3 regions of the Streptomyces sp. NPDC005955 genome follow, and region 2 is predicted to be linked to each of the others. Evidence: riboswitches for the same ligand, from Rfam matches in the RefSeq annotation. Region 2 holds a riboswitch; each other region holds the start of a gene.

Region 1 (5,748 bases), on a different contig from region 2:
GGAACACCCGGGCGGGCGCGCCCCGGCTCCGGACCACCCACCACCCCGGAGGCACGCGTGCGGGCAACGCCGTTCGACTGGATCGACGCACGGGCCGAACGCCGCCGTGCCGAGGGACTCCTGCGCACCCTGCGCCCGCGCCCCGCCGACTCGCCCCTGCTCGACCTCGCCGGCAACGACTACCTGGGGCTCACCCGCCACCCGCGGGTCACCGCCGCCGCCGCGGACGCGGCGCTGCGGTGGGGCGGCGGTGCCACCGGCTCCCGGCTGGTCACCGGCACCACCGAACTGCACACCGCACTGGAGACGGAACTCGCCGCCTTCTGCGGCTTCGAATCCGCGCTCGTCCTGTCCTCCGGCTACACCGCCAACCTGGCCGCGCTCACCGCGCTCGCGCCGACCGGCTCCCGCATCGTCTCCGACGCGGGCAACCACGCCTCCCTCATCGACGGCTGCCGGCTCGCCCGCGGCACCACCGACGTCGTCGCGCACGCCGCGCCCGACGCCGTCCGCAAGGCGCTCGCGTCGGGCGGCGGGCCCGCCCTGGTCGTCACCGACTCGGTCTTCTCGGTCGACGGCGACGCCGCCCCCCTTCCCGAGTTGGCCGCCGTCTGCCGCTCGGCAGGGGCCGCGCTGCTGGTGGACGACGCCCACGGGCTGGGGGTCCTCGGCGCCGGCGGCCGGGGCGCCCCGCACGCCGCGGGCCTCGCCGGCACGCCCGACACCGTCGCCACGGTGACCCTGTCCAAGTCGTTGGGCAGCCAGGGCGGCGCGGTGCTGGGCCCCGCCCGGGTCATCGAACACCTGGTCAACGCCGCGCGCACCTTCATCTTCGACACCGGCCTCGCCCCGGCGGCGGTGGGCGCCGCGCTGGCGGCCCTTCAGGTGTTGCGCGCCGAACCCGACCGGCCCGCCCGGGTCCGCGCCGTCGCCACCCGGCTGCACGGTCTGCTGACCGACGCCGGCTTGACCGCCGTGCGCCCCGATGCCGCCGTGGTGTCCGTGCGGGCCCCGTCACCCGGGGCGGCGCTGGGCTGGGCCGCCGACTGCCGCACGGCAGGGCTCGCGGTCGGCTGCTTCCGACCGCCGTCCGTACCCGACGGGATCTCCCGGCTGCGCCTGACGGCGCGCGCCGACCTCACGGACGCCCAGGTGCGGGAGGCGGTCCGGGTGGTCGTGGACCGGGCACCGGCGGGCGCGCGGCGCTGAGGGGTTCGGGCGCCCGGGGGAGTGCGACGGGGACCGACGGGGGGATCACCGAGGGGCGATGCCGTCGAGGAACGCGGTCCAGGTACCGGGGGCGAAGAGCAGCACCGGTCCCCGGGGGGCCTTCGAGTCGCGCAGGGCGAGCCGCCCGGCGGCCGGGCCACCGGCGGGCCGGGCCGTTTCGATGCAGTTGTTCATCCCCGTGCTCCGGCTGCTGCGATGCCAGTGGACGTCGCCCAGTGAGGTGCTGTCGATCAGTGAGGTGGTGCGACAGGGAAACGGCCTCGACCGGTCGGACATGGTGCCTCCTTCACGCGCCGTGACGGACCCCCGCGATGAAGTCCAGGGAGTCCTCGGGAGAAAGGGCCTGCGCCTCCAATGAGGTGAAAGCGTCGAGATACGCCTTCACCTCAGGTTTTCCCTCGAGGTAGAGGCTACTCGTGAGGTCATCGAGAACGACCACATCCAGATCGTCGGTTTTCGGAAAGGAGAACAGGACGAAGGGGCCGGTGAGCCCGATGTGTTCGCCGGCCGAGAACGGCACCACGCTCAGCCGCACCAGCCCGCGGCGCGCCGTCGCGAGCAGGTGGTCGAGTTGCCCCGCCATCACGGCGGACCCGCCGACCGGGCGCCGCAGCACCGCCTCGTCCAGGACCGCTTCGAGCCGGGGCGGCGCCGCGCGGCGCAGTACCTCCTGCCGGGCGAGCCGCACGTCCACCAGCCGTTCGAGCTCCCCCTCCGGAAGGCCCACCACCGAGGCCCGGGTCACCGCCCGTGCGTAGCCGGGGGTCTGGAGCAGCCCCGGCACCACCACGGTCTCCAGGGTGCGCACCCGGTTCGCCTGCTCCTCCAGACAGATGAAGTCCCGGTAGGCGGGCGGCAGCAACTGCCGGTAGTCGTGCCACCAGCGGTGGCCGGACGCGCCGTCCGGTTCGGCGAGCGCGAGCAGCAGGTCCCGCAGCGACGCGTCGTCGACCCGGTAGAGGTCGAGGAGGAGCCGCACGTCATCGGCCTTCACGCCGCTGCGCGCGGTCTCGATCCGGCTCACCTTCGACTGGTTCCAGCCCGCTCGCCGCGCGGCCTCCCCGCTGGTGAGGTCCGCATCGAGGCGCAACCGGCGCAGCTCGGAGCCGAGTTTGCGGCGGCGCACGGCGGGGCGGTGCTGCATGGCCGACTCCTTCCGGCCGGGGGTGGCCCACCGCCAGACGGTAGAGGATGCCGCGACGATGGGGGGCGCGAGCGGCGTGCGGAGGTGGCGAAGGGGCGTACTGCCGGACTTGCCGCCCGGCGCGGAAGAGTTCACCGCTTCGAGCGACAGATATATGCACATCCTCGTGGATCGGCCCCCGTGACCGGCGCGCAGATGGCAGGCTGGCCGCAGCACCAGTCCGGGACCGTCCGCGAACCATCCGCCTCACGCCGGAGTCCGGTCCCGGTGGGAAAGGGACGACGTCGCCATGGCAGACCATCAGGAAGCATCCGTAACCCTGCCGAGCGAGCCCGCTTCGGTCCCCGTCGCGCGTGCCTACGTGAGTGACGTCCTCGCGGACTGGGGCCTCCCCGCCGATACGGGGGTGACCGACACGGTCCGACTGATCGTGTCGGAGTTGGCGACCAACGCGATCCAGCACACCCTCGGTCAGTCGCCCACGTTCACCGTCGACGTGGAACTGCTCAGGGACGAGCAACTGCGCGTCGGGGTCACCGACAGCCATCCACGCCACCCCCAGCGCCTCCCGGCGGCCGTCCAGCAGGACAACGGCCGGGGCATGGCCATCATCCGCTCGCTCACCGTCGAACACGGGGGTCGGCTGTCCGTCAGTCCCACCCCCGAGGGCGGCAAGACGGTGTGGATCGCGCTGCCCGTGCAGCGGTGGTGGCGCTCGCCCCGGGCTGACCGTCCCGCCCAGCGCTGAGGTGCGGGGGCGTGCGCAACGACGAGAACCGGTCAGGGCGGGCCGTCACTGCCCGGTCCCGGACTCCCTCCCCGAGCCCCCGGGGTCCCGTCCGGATTCCGTCCGTCGCCCTCCCCCGGGGCCCGTGCGGCCGAGCGGCGGTTCAGACGCCGCAGCACCTGCCAGGGCAGGACGACCCACAGCCCCGCGCACACCGCCAGGGTGCCCGCGGCGGCGAGGACGCCCCCGGCGCGGCCCACGGCCACGTCCACCGCGAGCAGCACCGATCCGGTGAGCGCCAGGGACAACGCCCCCAGTCCGAGTTCGGTGAGCCGGGAGGACACCCACACGATGTCGGGCTTGGCGCCCCGTCGGAACAGGTAGCGGTGGATCGCCGCGGGGGCCGTGAACAGGGCCGCGGCGAGGACCGCCAGGCACAGGGAGACCACGTACGTGCTGCGCTGCACGAGGTCGAGGGACGGGAAGCGGGGCGTGAACGCGAGGGTCAGCAGGAAGGCGAAGAGGATCTGCACACCGGTCTGGGTGACGCGGAGTTCCTGGAGGAGTTCCCCGAAGTTCCGGTTGGCCCGCTGCACCGAGCTCTCCGCGGGGGGACGCTCGGACCGGTCATCAGTCATGTGTCATGGGTAACCGGTCCGGGGCGCTTCAGCGGGGACCGAAAGGGTGGGGAACGCACACGCCCCGTTCCCCACCCCGTCAGACGGTCAGCACACGGGTCCCCGTGCGCCCCGCTCAGTTCGTCGCATCGCTCACCGCACCCGTCCGTACTTGACGCTCTTGGTCCAGATCTTCGTGAGCCGTACCACGTCGCCGGTTTTCGGGGAGTGCCACATCTTGCCGCCGCCGGCGTAGATGCCGACGTGGTAGACGTTGCTGCCCGAGTAGAAGAAGACCAGGTCTCCCTTGCTGCGGTTGCTCGCCTTCACGCGCTTGGTCTTGTTGTACTGGCCCGCAGCCGTACGGGGCAGGCTCTTGCCCGCCTTCTTGTACGAGTACAGCGTGAGTCCGGAGCAGTCGAATCTGCTCGGCCCGGTCGCGCCGTACCGGTAGGGAGCGCCCTTCTTCGAGGCGGCCACCTTGAGTGCCTTGGTCGCGGACGTCGCGGCGGACGCCTCTGAGGCGGCGCCGGGAGCCACTATGCCGCCGCCCACGGCGACGAGCGTCAGAGCCGAGGCCGTTCCGGCCCTGGTCAGCAGCGACGGGACACGATTGAGCGCAGTCATTGCGCAACCCTTCGTCAGCCGCCTGTGAAGGATGACCTGTCGGGTTCGGGCAGGCGAAGATGCCCGGCCGCTCACGCGGCTTCACCCCAAGGGCCCGCCCGGATCTCTCCGGCGGCCCGTCTTGCTCGGGTCCTCCACTCCTGCCGATCCACTCCTGTCGACCTGGCGTCCGGGCGGCGGCAGGACTCGGCGTCCGCCCGGACCGCCCCGCCGCTGTGGCGGGGGCTTGTCGTCGGAAGGGATCTTCACGCATGAACACCCGAAAAACCGAACGTTACCGCTGGTTTGTGAGTCTCCTCACCCCTGACCCGTTCAGGTGGACAGTCCTCCGAGCGGGCGGAGCCGCGGACATCGGACGACGTCTGTACCAGCGGTGAAACGTCGTTTGCTAAGGATCGGGTAGACATATGAAGCAAGTCGGAACCCCATGGATGTCTACCCTTTAATACGCTGATCGGGGGTACCTCGTCCGGGTCGTTTCAGGTGACTTCCGGACGCCGGGTCAGTTGCCGTCCGGTGGCACCCCGACGCGCGCCGCCCGTCGTACGCCGTCCAGGGTGCGCAGCGCACGGGCCAGCGTGTCGGCGTGCACCTGGCTCTCGCCGCGCTGGTGCATCAGCGCCAGCGCGTCCCGCAGCTCCACGGCCTTGCCGACGAGCGCCTGCGCGGCGCGCAAGCCTCGATAGGTGTCGTCGGCGCGCGCGGGGTTGATCCGGCCGAGCAGGTCCACGGCTTCCAGGTACCGGTCGATGAGTTCCCCTTCGGCACGGGTCAGCGCCGGCAGCGGGGGCAGGTCGGGAACCACCGTCGCCTACCGGGTGGCCGGCACCGCAGGGGTGCCCTTGCGGTTCGGCACGATCCGGTCGACCAGTCCGTACTCCAGGGCCCGGGGCGCATCGAGGAACAGGTCGCGCTCGATGTCCGCGGCCACCCGCTCGCGCGGCTGCCCGGTGTGCCGGGTCAGCAGTTCCTCCAGCAGGTCGCGGGTGCGCTGGAGCTCGTCGGCCCGGGCCGCCAGGTCGTCGGCCCGGCCCCGGACGGGTTCGGCCAGCGAGGGCTGATGGAGCATCACCCGCGCCCCGGGCAGGGCGAGTCGCTTGCCCGGCGTGCCCGCCGCCAGGAGGACGGCCGCCGCGGAGGCGGCCTGTCCCAGGCAGATCGTCTCCACGTCGCAGGTGATGAAGCGCATCGTGTCGTAGATCGCGGTCATGGCCGTGAACGAGCCGCCGGGCGAGTTGAGGTACAGCGAGACGTCCCGGTCGGGCGCCGCGTGTTCCAGGTGCATCAGTTGGGCCGTCACGTCGTTCGCCGCGGCGTCGTCGATGGGGGTGCCCAGCATCACGATCCGCTCGTCCAGCAGCTTTCCGTACGGGTCGAGCGTGCGCGGGCCCCAGGAGGTCCGC
Region 2 (5,748 bases):
CCTCACGGCCGGGGAACTGACCCGGTTGTTCGACATCGCCGAGCTGCGGATGGGCGCGGACCTGCGGGCGGTCCCGCTGTCGGTGGAGGCGTCCCCGTCGACGGCCACCGCCGATCGGCTCGCGGTGCTGGCCGAGCGGGGCACGACCCGGCTCAGTCTGGGGGTGCAGAGCTTCGTGCCCGAGGAGGCGCGGGCGGCGGTGCGTCCGCAGCGGCGGGCGGACGTGGAAGCCGCGCTCGGACGGATACGCGAGGCCGCGATACCCGTCCTGAACATCGATCTGATCTACGGGATCGAGGGGCAGACCGAGGAGTCCTGGCTCCGTTCGCTGGACGCCGCCCTGGCCTGGCGCCCGGAGGAGCTGTACCTGTACCCGTTGTACGTCCGCGACCTCACTGCGCTGCGCGCCCGGGTGGACGTCGCGGAACGGGCCTGGGACGCCCAGCGGTTGCGGCTGTACCGGGTGGGTCGGGACCACCTCCTCGCCCACGGGTACGCACAGCGGTCGATGCGGATGTTCCGACGTGCGGACGCGCCCGCCGAGGGGCCCGAGGACCACGCCTGTCAGACGGACGGCATGATCGGCCTGGGCTGCGGGGCGCGTTCGTACACCTCCACGCTGCACTACTCCTTCGACTACGCGGTCGACGCGCGTCAGGTCCGGTCGATCATCGACGCGTACACGGCGACGGAGGACTTCGGCCGGGCGGTGCACGGCCGGTACGTGGGAGGTGCGACCGGGGGCGACGAGGCGCGACGCAGGCACCTGCTCCAATCGCTGCTCCAGGCAGGGGGCATGGAGCGGGAGTCCTACCGGGCACGGTTCGGTACGGACCCCGAGGACGACTTCCCTGGCGAGCTGGCGCGGTTCGCCGCGCGGGGCTGGCTCGACGGATCGGCCCCGGCCGGGGTGCTGCGCCTTTCGGCCCGGGGGCTGGCGCACTCCGACGCGTTGGGGCCCGAGTTGTTCTCGCCCTCGGTGCAGGCCGCGATGGCCGCCTACGAGGCGCGGTGAGCGCGGTGGACCTCACGGTGTTGTACCGGGGCCCGCTGGCCTCCTGCGACTACGACTGTCCGTACTGCCCGTTCGCGAAGCGGCGGGACAGCCGGGAGCAGTTGCGGGCGGACCGGGCGGCGCTGGAACGGTTCGCGCAGTGGGCGGGCGCCTATCCGGACGGCCGGTTGTCGGTGCTGTTCACCCCGTGGGGCGAGGGCCTGGTGCGGTCCTGGTACCGACGGGCGCTGGTGGAACTGTCGCACCGGGAGCACGTCGAACGGGTCGCGATCCAGACCAACCTGAGCGGCCGCACGGACTGGCTCGACGGGGCGGACCTCGGCACGCTCGCCCTGTGGTGCACGTACCACCCCGGGCAGACGCCCTACGAACGGTTCGTCACCAAGTGCCGTGGGCTGGCGGAGCGCGGAGTGCGGTTCAGCGTGGGGATCGTGGGGCTGCCCGAACACCTGGCGCACGCCCGCCGACTGCGCGATGAGCTGCCGGAGCAGGTGTACCTGTGGGTGAACGCCGCGGAGGGGCACACGTACACCGACGAGGAGGCCGACCGGTGGACGGCGCTGGACCCGCTGTTCCCGTACAGCCGTCATCCGCACCGCAGCGGGGGCCTGCCCTGCCGGACGGGGTCGTCGGTGGTGTCGGTCGACGGTGACGGCACGGTCCGGCGCTGTCATTTCGTCCCGGCGGAGCTGGGCAATCTGTACGACGGTTCCTACCGTGCCGCGTTGGCCCCGCGGGCCTGCCCGCTGGCCCGGTGCGACTGCCACATCGGGTACGTCCACCTGGAGACGCTGCCCCTGTACGACGTGTTCGCCGGCGGGGTGCTGGAGCGGATACCCGCGGGTCCCGGCCCCCGGTGACGCGGGAGCCGGGACCCGCGTCACCGGGCGGGGCGGCCGCCGCTCAGAGCGGCAGCAGGTCGGGGCGCTTGGCCGCGACGTGGTCACCGGACGACTCGCCGCGCAGGCGCCGTCCGATCCAGGGCACCAGGTACTCGCGGGCCCAGTGGATGTCGTCGCGCCGTACTTCGAGGGTGCCGCGGGGCGGCAGCGGGGGCCAGGGCTGGTCGGGGTCGGCGGGGACCCCGACCCGGAGGACCTGCCCGGCGCGCAGGGCGACCCGGGTGTGGCCCTCGGGCGAGAGGTGCAGCCGGTCCTCGTCCCAGGCGCGGCGGTCCTGGACGCTCTTCAGGGACCACAGGTCGAGGACGGGGCAGTCGTAGCGGTCGGCGATGGCCCGCACATGGCCGTTGTAGGTGGCGATCTTGCCGCGCAGGTGCTTGAGGAGGGGGACGCCACGGGTGTCGAAGCCGGTGGTGACCATGACCGTGCCGACGGACGAGGCCAGATCGGCGACGGCCCGTTCGAACCGCTCGGCCACCTCGTCGGGGTCGGTGCCCGGCCGGATGATGTCGTTGCCGCCCGCGCTGAAGGTCACCAGGTCGGGCGCGAGTTGCCGGGCCCGGGGGATCTGCTCCTCGACGATCTGATCGAGGAGTCTGCCGCGGACGGCGAGGTTGGCGTAGCGGAAGGTGGGTTCGGGTAGCCGGTCGCCGAGGAGGACGGCCAGCCGGTCGGCCCATCCCACGAACGTACCGTCGGGGCCGGGGTCTCCGACGCCTTCCGTGAAGCTGTCGCCGACGGCTGCGTAGGACCGGATGTCGTCAAGGGCGAGGAATGTCGACTCTGCTGTCACGTCGGCCCATTTTTCACCTCCCCACGTGACCTACGCCACCGTAATAATGCGCCATTGGGGCTTGACGGCACGTGATAAAGGCCATGCGCCCCATTTCGTCGAGTCGGGAATAGCAGCTCCCCGGCCCCCTCGACTCCCCTCGCCCCCACTCGACACTGCTGCCGACGTGCGACGCGGGGCCGTATCCGCCGATACGGCCCCGCGGGGTGCTGGTGCGGCCGGTGGCCGCGGGGGGTCAGATCGCGACGCCCTTCGACCGCAGGTAGGACAGCGGGTCGATGTCGGAGCCGTAGGCCGGGGAGGTGCGGATCTCGAAGTGCAGGTGCGGTCCGGTGCTGTTGCCGGTGGAGCCCGCGGTGCCGATCTGCTGGCCGCCCGAGACGGACTGGCCGGCCGAGACGCCGAGCTGCGAGAGGTGGGCGTACTGGGCGTACTTGCCGTCGGCGAGCTGGATGACGACCTGGTTGCCGTAGGCGCCCGCCCAACCGGCGGAGACGACGGTGCCGGGACCGACGGCCTTGAGCGGGGTGCCGGAGGGGACGCTGAAGTCGACGCCGGTGTGGTAGCCGCTGGACCACATGCTGCCGGAGGCGCGGTACGGCGTGCCCACACCGCTCGCGACCGGCAGCGTGTAGCCGCCGGCGCTCGCGGTGGCGGCCGGCGCCTGGGCCGCGACGGGCACGGCCTTCGGGGCGGCGGGCTTCGGAGCGGCGGGCTTCGGGGCGGCGGGGGCCGCGGGGGTCGCCTGCTCGGGCTGCGCGGCCCGGGGAGCGGCGGGCTTCGGCTCAGCGGCCTTCGGCGCGGCGGCCTGGGGGGCGGCGGGCTTCGGCGCGGCCGGCTTCGGCGCGGTGGCCGTGGCGGCGGCCTTGCCGCCGAGGGTGAGCTTGAGGCCGGGGGTGATCAGATCGGGGTTCGATCCGACGACGGTCCGGTTGTCCTGGTACAGCCGCTGCCAACCGCCGCGCAGGTCCTGGTCGTCAGCGATCTTCGACAGGTGGTCGCCGACCTTGACGGCGTAGGTCGTGAGCCCGGCGCGCTGCTGCGCGGGCGCCTCGGGGGCGGTCTGGGCCGCCACGGCGACCGAGGTCGCGGGGGCGAGCGCGGAGGCGGACTGCGGGGTCGCGGCCTGGGCCTGGGTGGCGCCGATCAGCGGCAGCGCGAGCGCTGCCGCGCCACCGGTTCCGGCGATGGCGATCGTCCGGGCGAGCCGGGCGGACTTGGGGCGGCGGTGCTTTCCCGTCGCGGGCATGGTGCGTTCCTCTCCGGCGCCTACGAGGTGAGCTGTCGGGTTCGGGCTGGAGCTGCCCGGCCGCGCTCGCGCGGCTTCACCCCGAGCCGGTCCGGTCGCCCGGATGCGGCGTACTGCGTGTGGGTTCCCCGCTCCTGCCGATGTCGGGTGGTGAGATGGGCTACCGAGCGGCGGCAGGACTAGGCGTCCGCCCGGAGTGAGCGTGACGCTAAGCGAGCGGGAACGGCCCGGACAACCGAGCACCCGTCAGCGGCCTGCGATTTCTTGATCCTCGCCGTCCGTTCCGGTCACCCTGCGTCGATGGCGGCGGGGTTCGCGGACGCCAATTCCCGGGCCGGGGCGGGCAGCCGACGAACCGGCGATCACCACCCACCGTGACCACTATGATCCCGGTCACGACGCATCCCCCTAGGGTGCCTTATTTCCTGTCCAGTTGAGCCAAAGCCGCCCAATCCGACCAAAGGCGCAAATCATCCTTTCGCCGGTGGATTCCCTCGTGCATGACATGACCGGGGATCACCGACGAAAGCCCTCGTGCAAGGTGATTGTCCGAGCAAGTGATGTCGTATCGTCTGAAGCGCCCCGCCGACGGACGGCGCCGGCGGGGGACTGGGAGGAGCCCCCGTGACGCAGCAGATCCCGTCCACCGAGCCCGAACTGACCGGCGTGCGCAACTTCCGTGATCTGGGTGGTCTGCCGACCGCGGACGGCAGGCGGGTCCGACACGGGGTGCTGTTCCGCAGCGGCCACCTCGCCCACGCGACCGACGAGGACCGTCGGTACCTGACCGGGCTGGGGCTGCACACGATCTTCGACTTCCGCAACGACGCCGACCGCGGGCTCGACGGCCATGACGTGGAACTGCCCGGCGTGCGCAACGTCAACCTGCCGCTGAGCGACCCGGCCGACGGCGCGGAGTTCTGGCGGATGGTGCGCCGGGGCGACCTCGCCCAGCTCCGTGACCTCCTGGCCGGGGGACGGGCCGTCGAGCAGATGGTCACGTCGTACCGCGTACTGATCGAGGAGCGGACCGTGGAGCACGCACGGGTGCTGCGGGCGGTCGCGGAGGACAGCGTGCCGGCGCTCCTACACTGTGCGGCGGGCAAGGACCGGGCGGGCCTGTCCATCGCCGTCACCCTGCTCGCCCTCGGCGTCGAACGGGACGCGATCGAGGAGGACTACCTGAAGTCCAACGCCGCGCACCGCCGGTACCGGGTGCAGCGCAGCGCGGACGCGGTCGACGGGTACGCGCCGGAGGTGATGGAGTTGCTGAGCCCGCTGTTCGACGCACGCTCGGAGTACCTGGCGGCGGCCTTCGACAGCATCGATCGATGTTGGGGCGGCACGGACGCCTACCTGACCCGGGCCATCGGGCTCACGCCGGACCTGCGCGCCCGCCTCCGGTCCCGGCTGCTCGACTGACGTCAGCGCCGGGCCCCCGGGTGCACCGCGGGGCGCGGACACCGGGGGCCCGGCGCGTCCGCCACCGGGGTACCGGACCCGGGGCGGATCAGCTCACTTGGCCCCGACCTCGAAGAGCAGCCAGATGAAGGCGGCGACGAGGTGGCCGACCGCGACGTAGATGAGCAGGCGGATCCAGATGCTCGGCGGCATCTTGTCCTCGATGCGGGGGCGCTGGACCGGCTGGACCGCCGGGGGCGCCGCCGGGTCGGTGGGGGGAACGGGCTCGGTCATCGGAAGTCTCCCGGGGTGTGGACGTCCGTCGGGCCTAGGCACAGCGCGGCGGTCGGGCTCTGCAACAAGGTGTGCACGAAGAGGAGGTCGGTGC
Region 3 (5,748 bases), on a different contig from region 2:
AGTGGCAGGACCGGTAGAACGACTTTGTCTTCCCGCGGTGCTCTCCGCGGTTTCCGCGATCGAAGGGACGTACATGCCCATGGGTCACACGGCCACGCAGGCCGGCTCCGGCGGCCTGACAGCAACAGAACACCGCCTGGCCAACGGCCTGCGCGTGGTGCTCTCCGAGGACCACCTGACCCCGGTCGCCGCGGTCTGCCTCTGGTACGACGTCGGTTCGCGCCACGAGGTCAAGGGCCGCACCGGTCTGGCTCACCTCTTCGAGCACCTGATGTTCCAGGGCTCGAAGCAGGTGCAGGGCAACGGCCACTTCGAGTTGGTGCAGGGCGCGGGCGGCTCGCTGAACGGCACCACCAGCTTCGAGCGCACCAACTACTTCGAGACCATGCCCGCGCACCAGCTGGAGCTGGCGCTGTGGCTGGAGGCCGACCGGATGGGCTCCCTGCTCGCCGCCCTCGACCTCGAATCGCTCGACAACCAGCGCGACGTCGTCAAGAACGAGCGTCGCCAGCGCTACGACAACGTCCCCTACGGCACCGCGTTCGAGAAGCTGACCGCGCTCTCGTACCCGGAAGGGCACCCGTACCACCACACCCCGATCGGTTCGATGGCCGACCTGGACGCGGCGACCCTGGAGGACGCGCGGGAGTTCTTCCGCACCTACTACGCGCCCAACAACGCCGTGCTGTCCGTGGTCGGCGACATCGACCCGGAGCGCACGCTCGCCTGGGTCGAGAAGTACTTCGGTTCCATCCCGGGGCACGACGGCAAGCCCGCCCCGCGCGACGGCGCCCTGCCCGACGTCATCGGCGAGGAACTGCGCGAGGTCGTCGAGGAGGAGGTGCCCTCGCGTGCGCTGATGGCCGCCTACCGGCTCCCGCAGGACGGCACCCGCGCCAGCGACGCGGCCGACCTGGCGCTCACCGTGCTGGGCGGCGGCGAGTCGTCCCGCATCTACAACCGGCTGGTCCGCCGCGACCGCACCGCCGTGGGCGCCGGCTTCGGGCTGCTGCGCCTGGCCGGCGCGCCCTCGCTGGGCTGGCTGGACGTGAAGACCTCGCACGGCGTGGAGGTCCCGACCATCGAGGCGGCCGTCGACGAGGAGCTGGCCCGCTTCGCCGCCGAGGGGCCGACCCCCGAGGAGATGGAGCGCGCCCAGGCACAGCTGGAGCGCGAGTGGCTGGACCGGCTGGGCACGGTCGCCGGCCGCGCCGACGAACTGTGTCGGTACGCGGTCCTGTTCGGTGACCCCCAGCTCGCCCTGACCGCCGTCCAGCGGGTCCTGGACGTCACCGCCGAGGAGGTCCGGGAGGTCGCCGCGGCGCGCCTGCGGCCCGACAACCGCGCGGTGCTCGTCTACGAGCCGCTGGACCACCCGGAGCCCGACGCGGACGGTGCCGCCGACGCCGGGGCCGACGAGAACGCAGACGAGGAGGCGGCCAAGTGACCGAGGCCCAGCCAGTCGTGACCATGGACTTCCACCCCCAGCCGCAGCCCGGTGACGCCCGCCCCTGGGCCTTCCCTGAGCCCGCCCGCCAGACGCTGGGCAACGGCCTGACCGTGCTGCGCTGCGACCGCCCCGGACAGCAGGTCGTCGCCGTGGAGGTGCTGCTGGACAGCCCGCTGGACGTCGAGCCGGCCGGCCTCGACGGGGTCGCCACCATCATGGCGCGGGCGTTCTCCGAGGGCACCGACAAGCACACGGCCGAGGAGTTCGCCGCCGAGCTGGAGCGCTGCGGCGCCACCCTCGACGCGCACGCCGACCACCCCTGTGTCCGGATCTCCCTCGAAGTGCCCGCCTCCCGGCTGCCGAAGGCCCTCGGGCTGCTCGCCGACGCCCTGCGCGCGCCGGCCTTCGCCGACAGCGAGATCGAGCGCCTGGTCCGCAACCGGTTGGACGAGATCCCGCACGAGACGGCCAACCCCGGCCGGCGCGCGGCCAAGGAGCTGTACAAGCAGCTGTTCCCCGCCGACGTCCGGATGTCCCGCCCGCGCCAGGGCTCCGAGGAGACCGTCGCGGCGATCGACTCGGCCGCCGTGCGCGCCCTCTACGAGAAGAACGTGCGGCCCGCCACGGCGACCGCCGTCATCGTGGGCGACTTCACCGGCGTCGACGTCGACGCGGTCCTCGCGGACACCCTGGGGGCCTGGACGGGCGGTCCGGCGACCCCGCGCCTGGTGCCCCCGGTGACCGCCGACGACAGCGGCCGGGTCGTCATCGTGGACCGCCCGGGTGCGGTCCAGACCCAGGTGCTGATCGGCCGTCTCGGGGCCGACCGGCACGACCGGGTGTGGCCGGCGCAGGTCCTCGGCACCTACTGCCTGGGCGGCACGCTCACCTCGCGGCTGGACCGCGTGCTGCGCGAGGAGAAGGGCTACACGTACGGCGTGCGGGCCTTCGCCCAGGTGCTGCGGTCGACGGCGAACGGCACGGGCGCGGCGCTGCTCGGCATCTCCGGTTCCGTCGACACGGCGTCGACCGGGCCCGCGCTGGAGGACTTGTGGAAGGTCCTGCGCACGCTCGCCGGCGAGGGGCTGACGGACGCCGAACGGGACGTCGCGGTGCAGAACCTGGTGGGCGTCGCCCCGCTGAAGTACGAGACGGCCGGGGCCGTCGCGGGCACCCTCGCCGACCAGGTCGAGCAGGAACTCCCCGACGACTACCAGGGGCTGCTGTACCAGCGGCTCGCCGCCACCGGCACCGTGGAGGCCACGGCGGCCGTCGTGAACGCCTTCCCGGTGGAGCGTCTGGTGACGGTGCTGGTCGGCGACGCGACGCAGATCGAGGAGCCGGTGAAGGCGCTGGGCATCGGCGCGGTCACGGTCGTCTCCGGCTAGTGACGACCGCGGTGGGTGCCGTTCCGTCGTCCGACGGGACGGCACCTCCGTGCGTCCGGCCGGCGTTTCACGCACCGTCAGTGCGGCGCCCCCGGGCGCCGGGGCCGGATGTCCCGAAAGCGCCGGACGTTGCGGTCCGCGGTGTGGCGTGCGCAACAAAACCGCCGATCCGTTTGTCGTAGGAATGATCTCCGGCTTAGCGTCAGGTCGACTGCCCGTCGTGCGGTACGCCGCAGCCGCGGCACCGGACAGTCATCGCCGAGTCCCCCGTACGGCGCGAGCCAGGGGAGCCGGGGACCCAACCGTCCCTGGGGTGAATCGGACGCCCGTCGCCACGCGGAGGGGGTCCGTAGGAGACCTTCCTGCTCCGAACCCGTCAGCTAACCCGGTAGGCGAGAAGGAAGGAAAGGACCACCCACTTCATGGCGTTCACCCGCGCCACCGGGAAGCACCGTCGTCCGACGCGCATGTCGCGCACCACCGCCAACGTCGCGGGCGTCGCCACGCTGACCACCACCGGTGTCATCGGCACCCTCGCCTCCCCCGCGCTGGCCGTCGACGAGCCCTCCCCCCTGGAGGACACGGGGCTCACCAAGACGATCTCCATCGGGGACGCCGTCGCCGACGAGATCGACACCCAGGCCGCGGTGCAGCAGATCGCCGCCGACGAGGCCGCCGCCCTGAAGCTCGTCGAGGCGGAGACCAAGCAGCGCCTCGCCGAGCAGAAGCGCCGGGCCGAGGCCGAGGCCGCCAAGGAGCGCGAGGCCGAGGAGCGGGCGGCCCGCGAGGCCGAGCGCAAGCGCCTGACGACGTACGTCAGCCCCGTCGCCGGTGGCCACGTCTCCACCTCCTACGGCGCGGGCGGCAGCATCTGGTCCTCCGGTACGCACACCGGCATCGACTTCCACGCCGGCACCGGCACCCCGATCCAGTCCGTCGGCTACGGCACCGTGGTCGAGGCCGGCTGGGGCGGTGCCTACGGCTACAACGTCGTCATCAAGATGCACGACGGCACCTACACCCAGTACGCGCACCTGTCGTCCGTGGCCGTCACCGCGGGCCAGTCGGTCACCGCGGGCCAGCAGATCGGCCTCGCCGGTGCCACCGGCAACGTGACCGGGGCGCACCTGCACTTCGAGGCGCGGGCGAGCGCCGAGTACGGCTCCGACCTCGACCCCGTCGCCTATCTGCGCGCGCACGGCGTGTCCCTCTGAGCCTCCGCCCCCCAGGACGGCACCACCGAAAGCCCCGGCCCCGGCCGGGGCTTTCGTCGTTCCCGGACCGCGGGCGCCGTACCGGCCGAGCACCCCGTGGCCCGGTGGCCGGCGGGTAATCCCCGTCCGGAAATTCCAGAGAACGGTGAAGGACGGTCGGAAATTCCGGCGAGCTGCAATAGAGTCACCGAATCAATGTCGATCGACCGCGATTCGCGGGCACGGAAGCGGAGGTCCCCCCATGCGCATTCCCGCCCATTCGGTGTGCACGGCCATTCGGGACGACATCGTCAGCGGTGCGCTGGAGCGTGGGAGCCGACTCACCGAAGACGTGCTCGCCCGCCGCTACGGCGTCTCCCGCGTCCCGGTGCGCGAGGCGTTGCGCACGCTGGAGGCCGAGGGGTTCGTGGTCACCCGCAGACATGCGGGCGCCTGCGTCGCCGAGCCGACCGACCGGGAGGCGGCGGACCTGCTCGACGTGCGACGGCTGCTGGAGCCCCTGGGGGCGTCCCGCGCGGCCGAACGGCGCACGGACGCCCATCTGAAGGTGCTGCGCGGACTGGTGCGCCTGGGTCAGGAGCGGGCGGGGAACGGGACCGGGGACGAGTTGCGCGCCCTGGGCAGCTGGTTCCACGAGACGCTGATCCAGGCGTGCGCCAGCCACGGGCTGATCGCCATGCTCACCCAGGTGCGGCACAAGACCGCCTGGATGTACACGGTCGAGCCCGCTCAGCGGCCCGCCGAGGAGTGGGCGGAGCGCGGCGCGATCGTCGACGCGGTGGCCCGGCGCGACGCGGAGCGGGCCGGCAGGCTGATGGCCGCGCACACGGAGCGCGGGATCGCGGCCCACCGCCGCAAGGCCGCGCGTCGCCCGGATCCGCTCCGGCGCTCGGGGACGTCGAAACATCCCGTCAACACGGGAAGCGTCGTCCCGTAACAAAGGGCCGCGACGATGTGACCGTCGATCACCGGCGCCGCGCTTGGCGAAAGAATTCGCCGGAATACGTCGCGTCGTGGTGTCATTTGTTTCGCGCGGCGATCGCGCCGAGATAGCGCGGGGAATTTCGGGAATGCATCCCCGAATGTGCGGCGCGGACATTCACTGGTTTCGCGGGTGTCCCTCGAATTCGACGGACACCCACGCGCGGACCGGGGTCAGACCGTTTCGGGAAGCTGTTCCAGGCCCTCGGCCACCAGCTTGGCCAGTCGGTCCAGGGCCGCGTCCGCGCCCTCCGCCTCGGAGGCGAGGACGACTTCCTCACCGCCGTGCGCACCGAGCCCGAGGACCGCCAGCATCGAGGCGGCGTTGACCGGGGCGGCGTCGCCCTTGGCGATCGTCACGGGGACGCCGGTGGCCGAGGCCGCCCGGACGAAGATGGAGGCGGGGCGGGCGTGGAGACCCTCGGCCCAACCGACGTTGACGCGGCGCTCAGCCATGTGATGCTGCCCTTCGGGTACGCAAGGTTGCAAGGCTCTGTTCGGTTGTCTAGACCAGTCTCCCACAGCGGTGGCCCTCATCCCCAGGGCCGGCGGAACGCGTGTCCACACCGCCCGGTCGGTCGCCCGCCGGTTCCGTACCTCCCGCCCGGTGCCGCCGCTGCCCGCCGCCCCTCGGACGTCGGACCGCGCACGCCCGGTCGGCGCACCGCCCGACCGGGCGCGGTGACCTCAGCCTGCCCCGCCCCCGCCCGGACCG

The links. Region 2 has a riboswitch for cyclic di-AMP ahead of ACFYOU_RS28830 (peptidoglycan DD-metalloendopeptidase family protein). Riboswitches for the same ligand answer to the same signal wherever they lie in the genome.
Positions count from the first base shown of each region.
Region 1: another riboswitch for cyclic di-AMP. It lies ahead of ACFYOU_RS27735 (C40 family peptidase); the one in region 2 lies ahead of ACFYOU_RS28830 (peptidoglycan DD-metalloendopeptidase family protein).
Region 3: another riboswitch for cyclic di-AMP. It lies ahead of ACFYOU_RS15915 (peptidoglycan DD-metalloendopeptidase family protein); the one in region 2 lies ahead of ACFYOU_RS28830 (peptidoglycan DD-metalloendopeptidase family protein).

Region 1 is NZ_JBIAIF010000014.1:114,369-120,116, forward strand. Features, by position in the region: gene ACFYOU_RS27710 (aminotransferase class I/II-fold pyridoxal phosphate-dependent enzyme) at 58-1,209, shown strand; gene ACFYOU_RS27715 (DUF397 domain-containing protein) at 1,255-1,506, opposite strand; gene ACFYOU_RS27720 (Scr1 family TA system antitoxin-like transcriptional regulator) at 1,517-2,374, opposite strand; gene ACFYOU_RS27725 (ATP-binding protein) at 2,664-3,122, shown strand; gene ACFYOU_RS27730 (DUF6328 family protein) at 3,155-3,739, opposite strand; gene ACFYOU_RS27735 (C40 family peptidase) at 3,872-4,345, opposite strand; cyclic di-AMP (ydaO/yuaA leader) riboswitch at 4,350-4,547, opposite strand; gene ACFYOU_RS27740 (hypothetical protein) at 4,848-5,150, opposite strand; gene ACFYOU_RS27745 (ATP-dependent Clp protease proteolytic subunit) at 5,157-5,748, opposite strand, start outside.
Region 2 is NZ_JBIAIF010000015.1:157,996-163,743, forward strand. Features, by position in the region: gene ACFYOU_RS28815 (STM4012 family radical SAM protein) at 1-1,015, shown strand, start outside; gene ACFYOU_RS28820 (STM4011 family radical SAM protein) at 1,021-1,875, shown strand; gene ACFYOU_RS28825 (SGNH/GDSL hydrolase family protein) at 1,919-2,710, opposite strand; gene ACFYOU_RS28830 (peptidoglycan DD-metalloendopeptidase family protein) at 2,946-3,959, opposite strand; cyclic di-AMP (ydaO/yuaA leader) riboswitch at 3,964-4,122, opposite strand; gene ACFYOU_RS28835 (tyrosine-protein phosphatase) at 4,584-5,381, shown strand; gene ACFYOU_RS28840 (DUF6126 family protein) at 5,475-5,654, opposite strand; gene ACFYOU_RS28845 (cupin domain-containing protein) at 5,651-5,748, opposite strand, start outside.
Region 3 is NZ_JBIAIF010000005.1:369,099-374,846, reverse strand. Features, by position in the region: gene ACFYOU_RS15925 (M16 family metallopeptidase) at 74-1,447, shown strand; gene ACFYOU_RS15920 (M16 family metallopeptidase) at 1,471-2,838, shown strand; cyclic di-AMP (ydaO/yuaA leader) riboswitch at 3,085-3,247, shown strand; gene ACFYOU_RS15915 (peptidoglycan DD-metalloendopeptidase family protein) at 3,261-4,052, shown strand; gene ACFYOU_RS15910 (FCD domain-containing protein) at 4,294-4,989, shown strand; gene ACFYOU_RS15905 (HPr family phosphocarrier protein) at 5,208-5,489, opposite strand.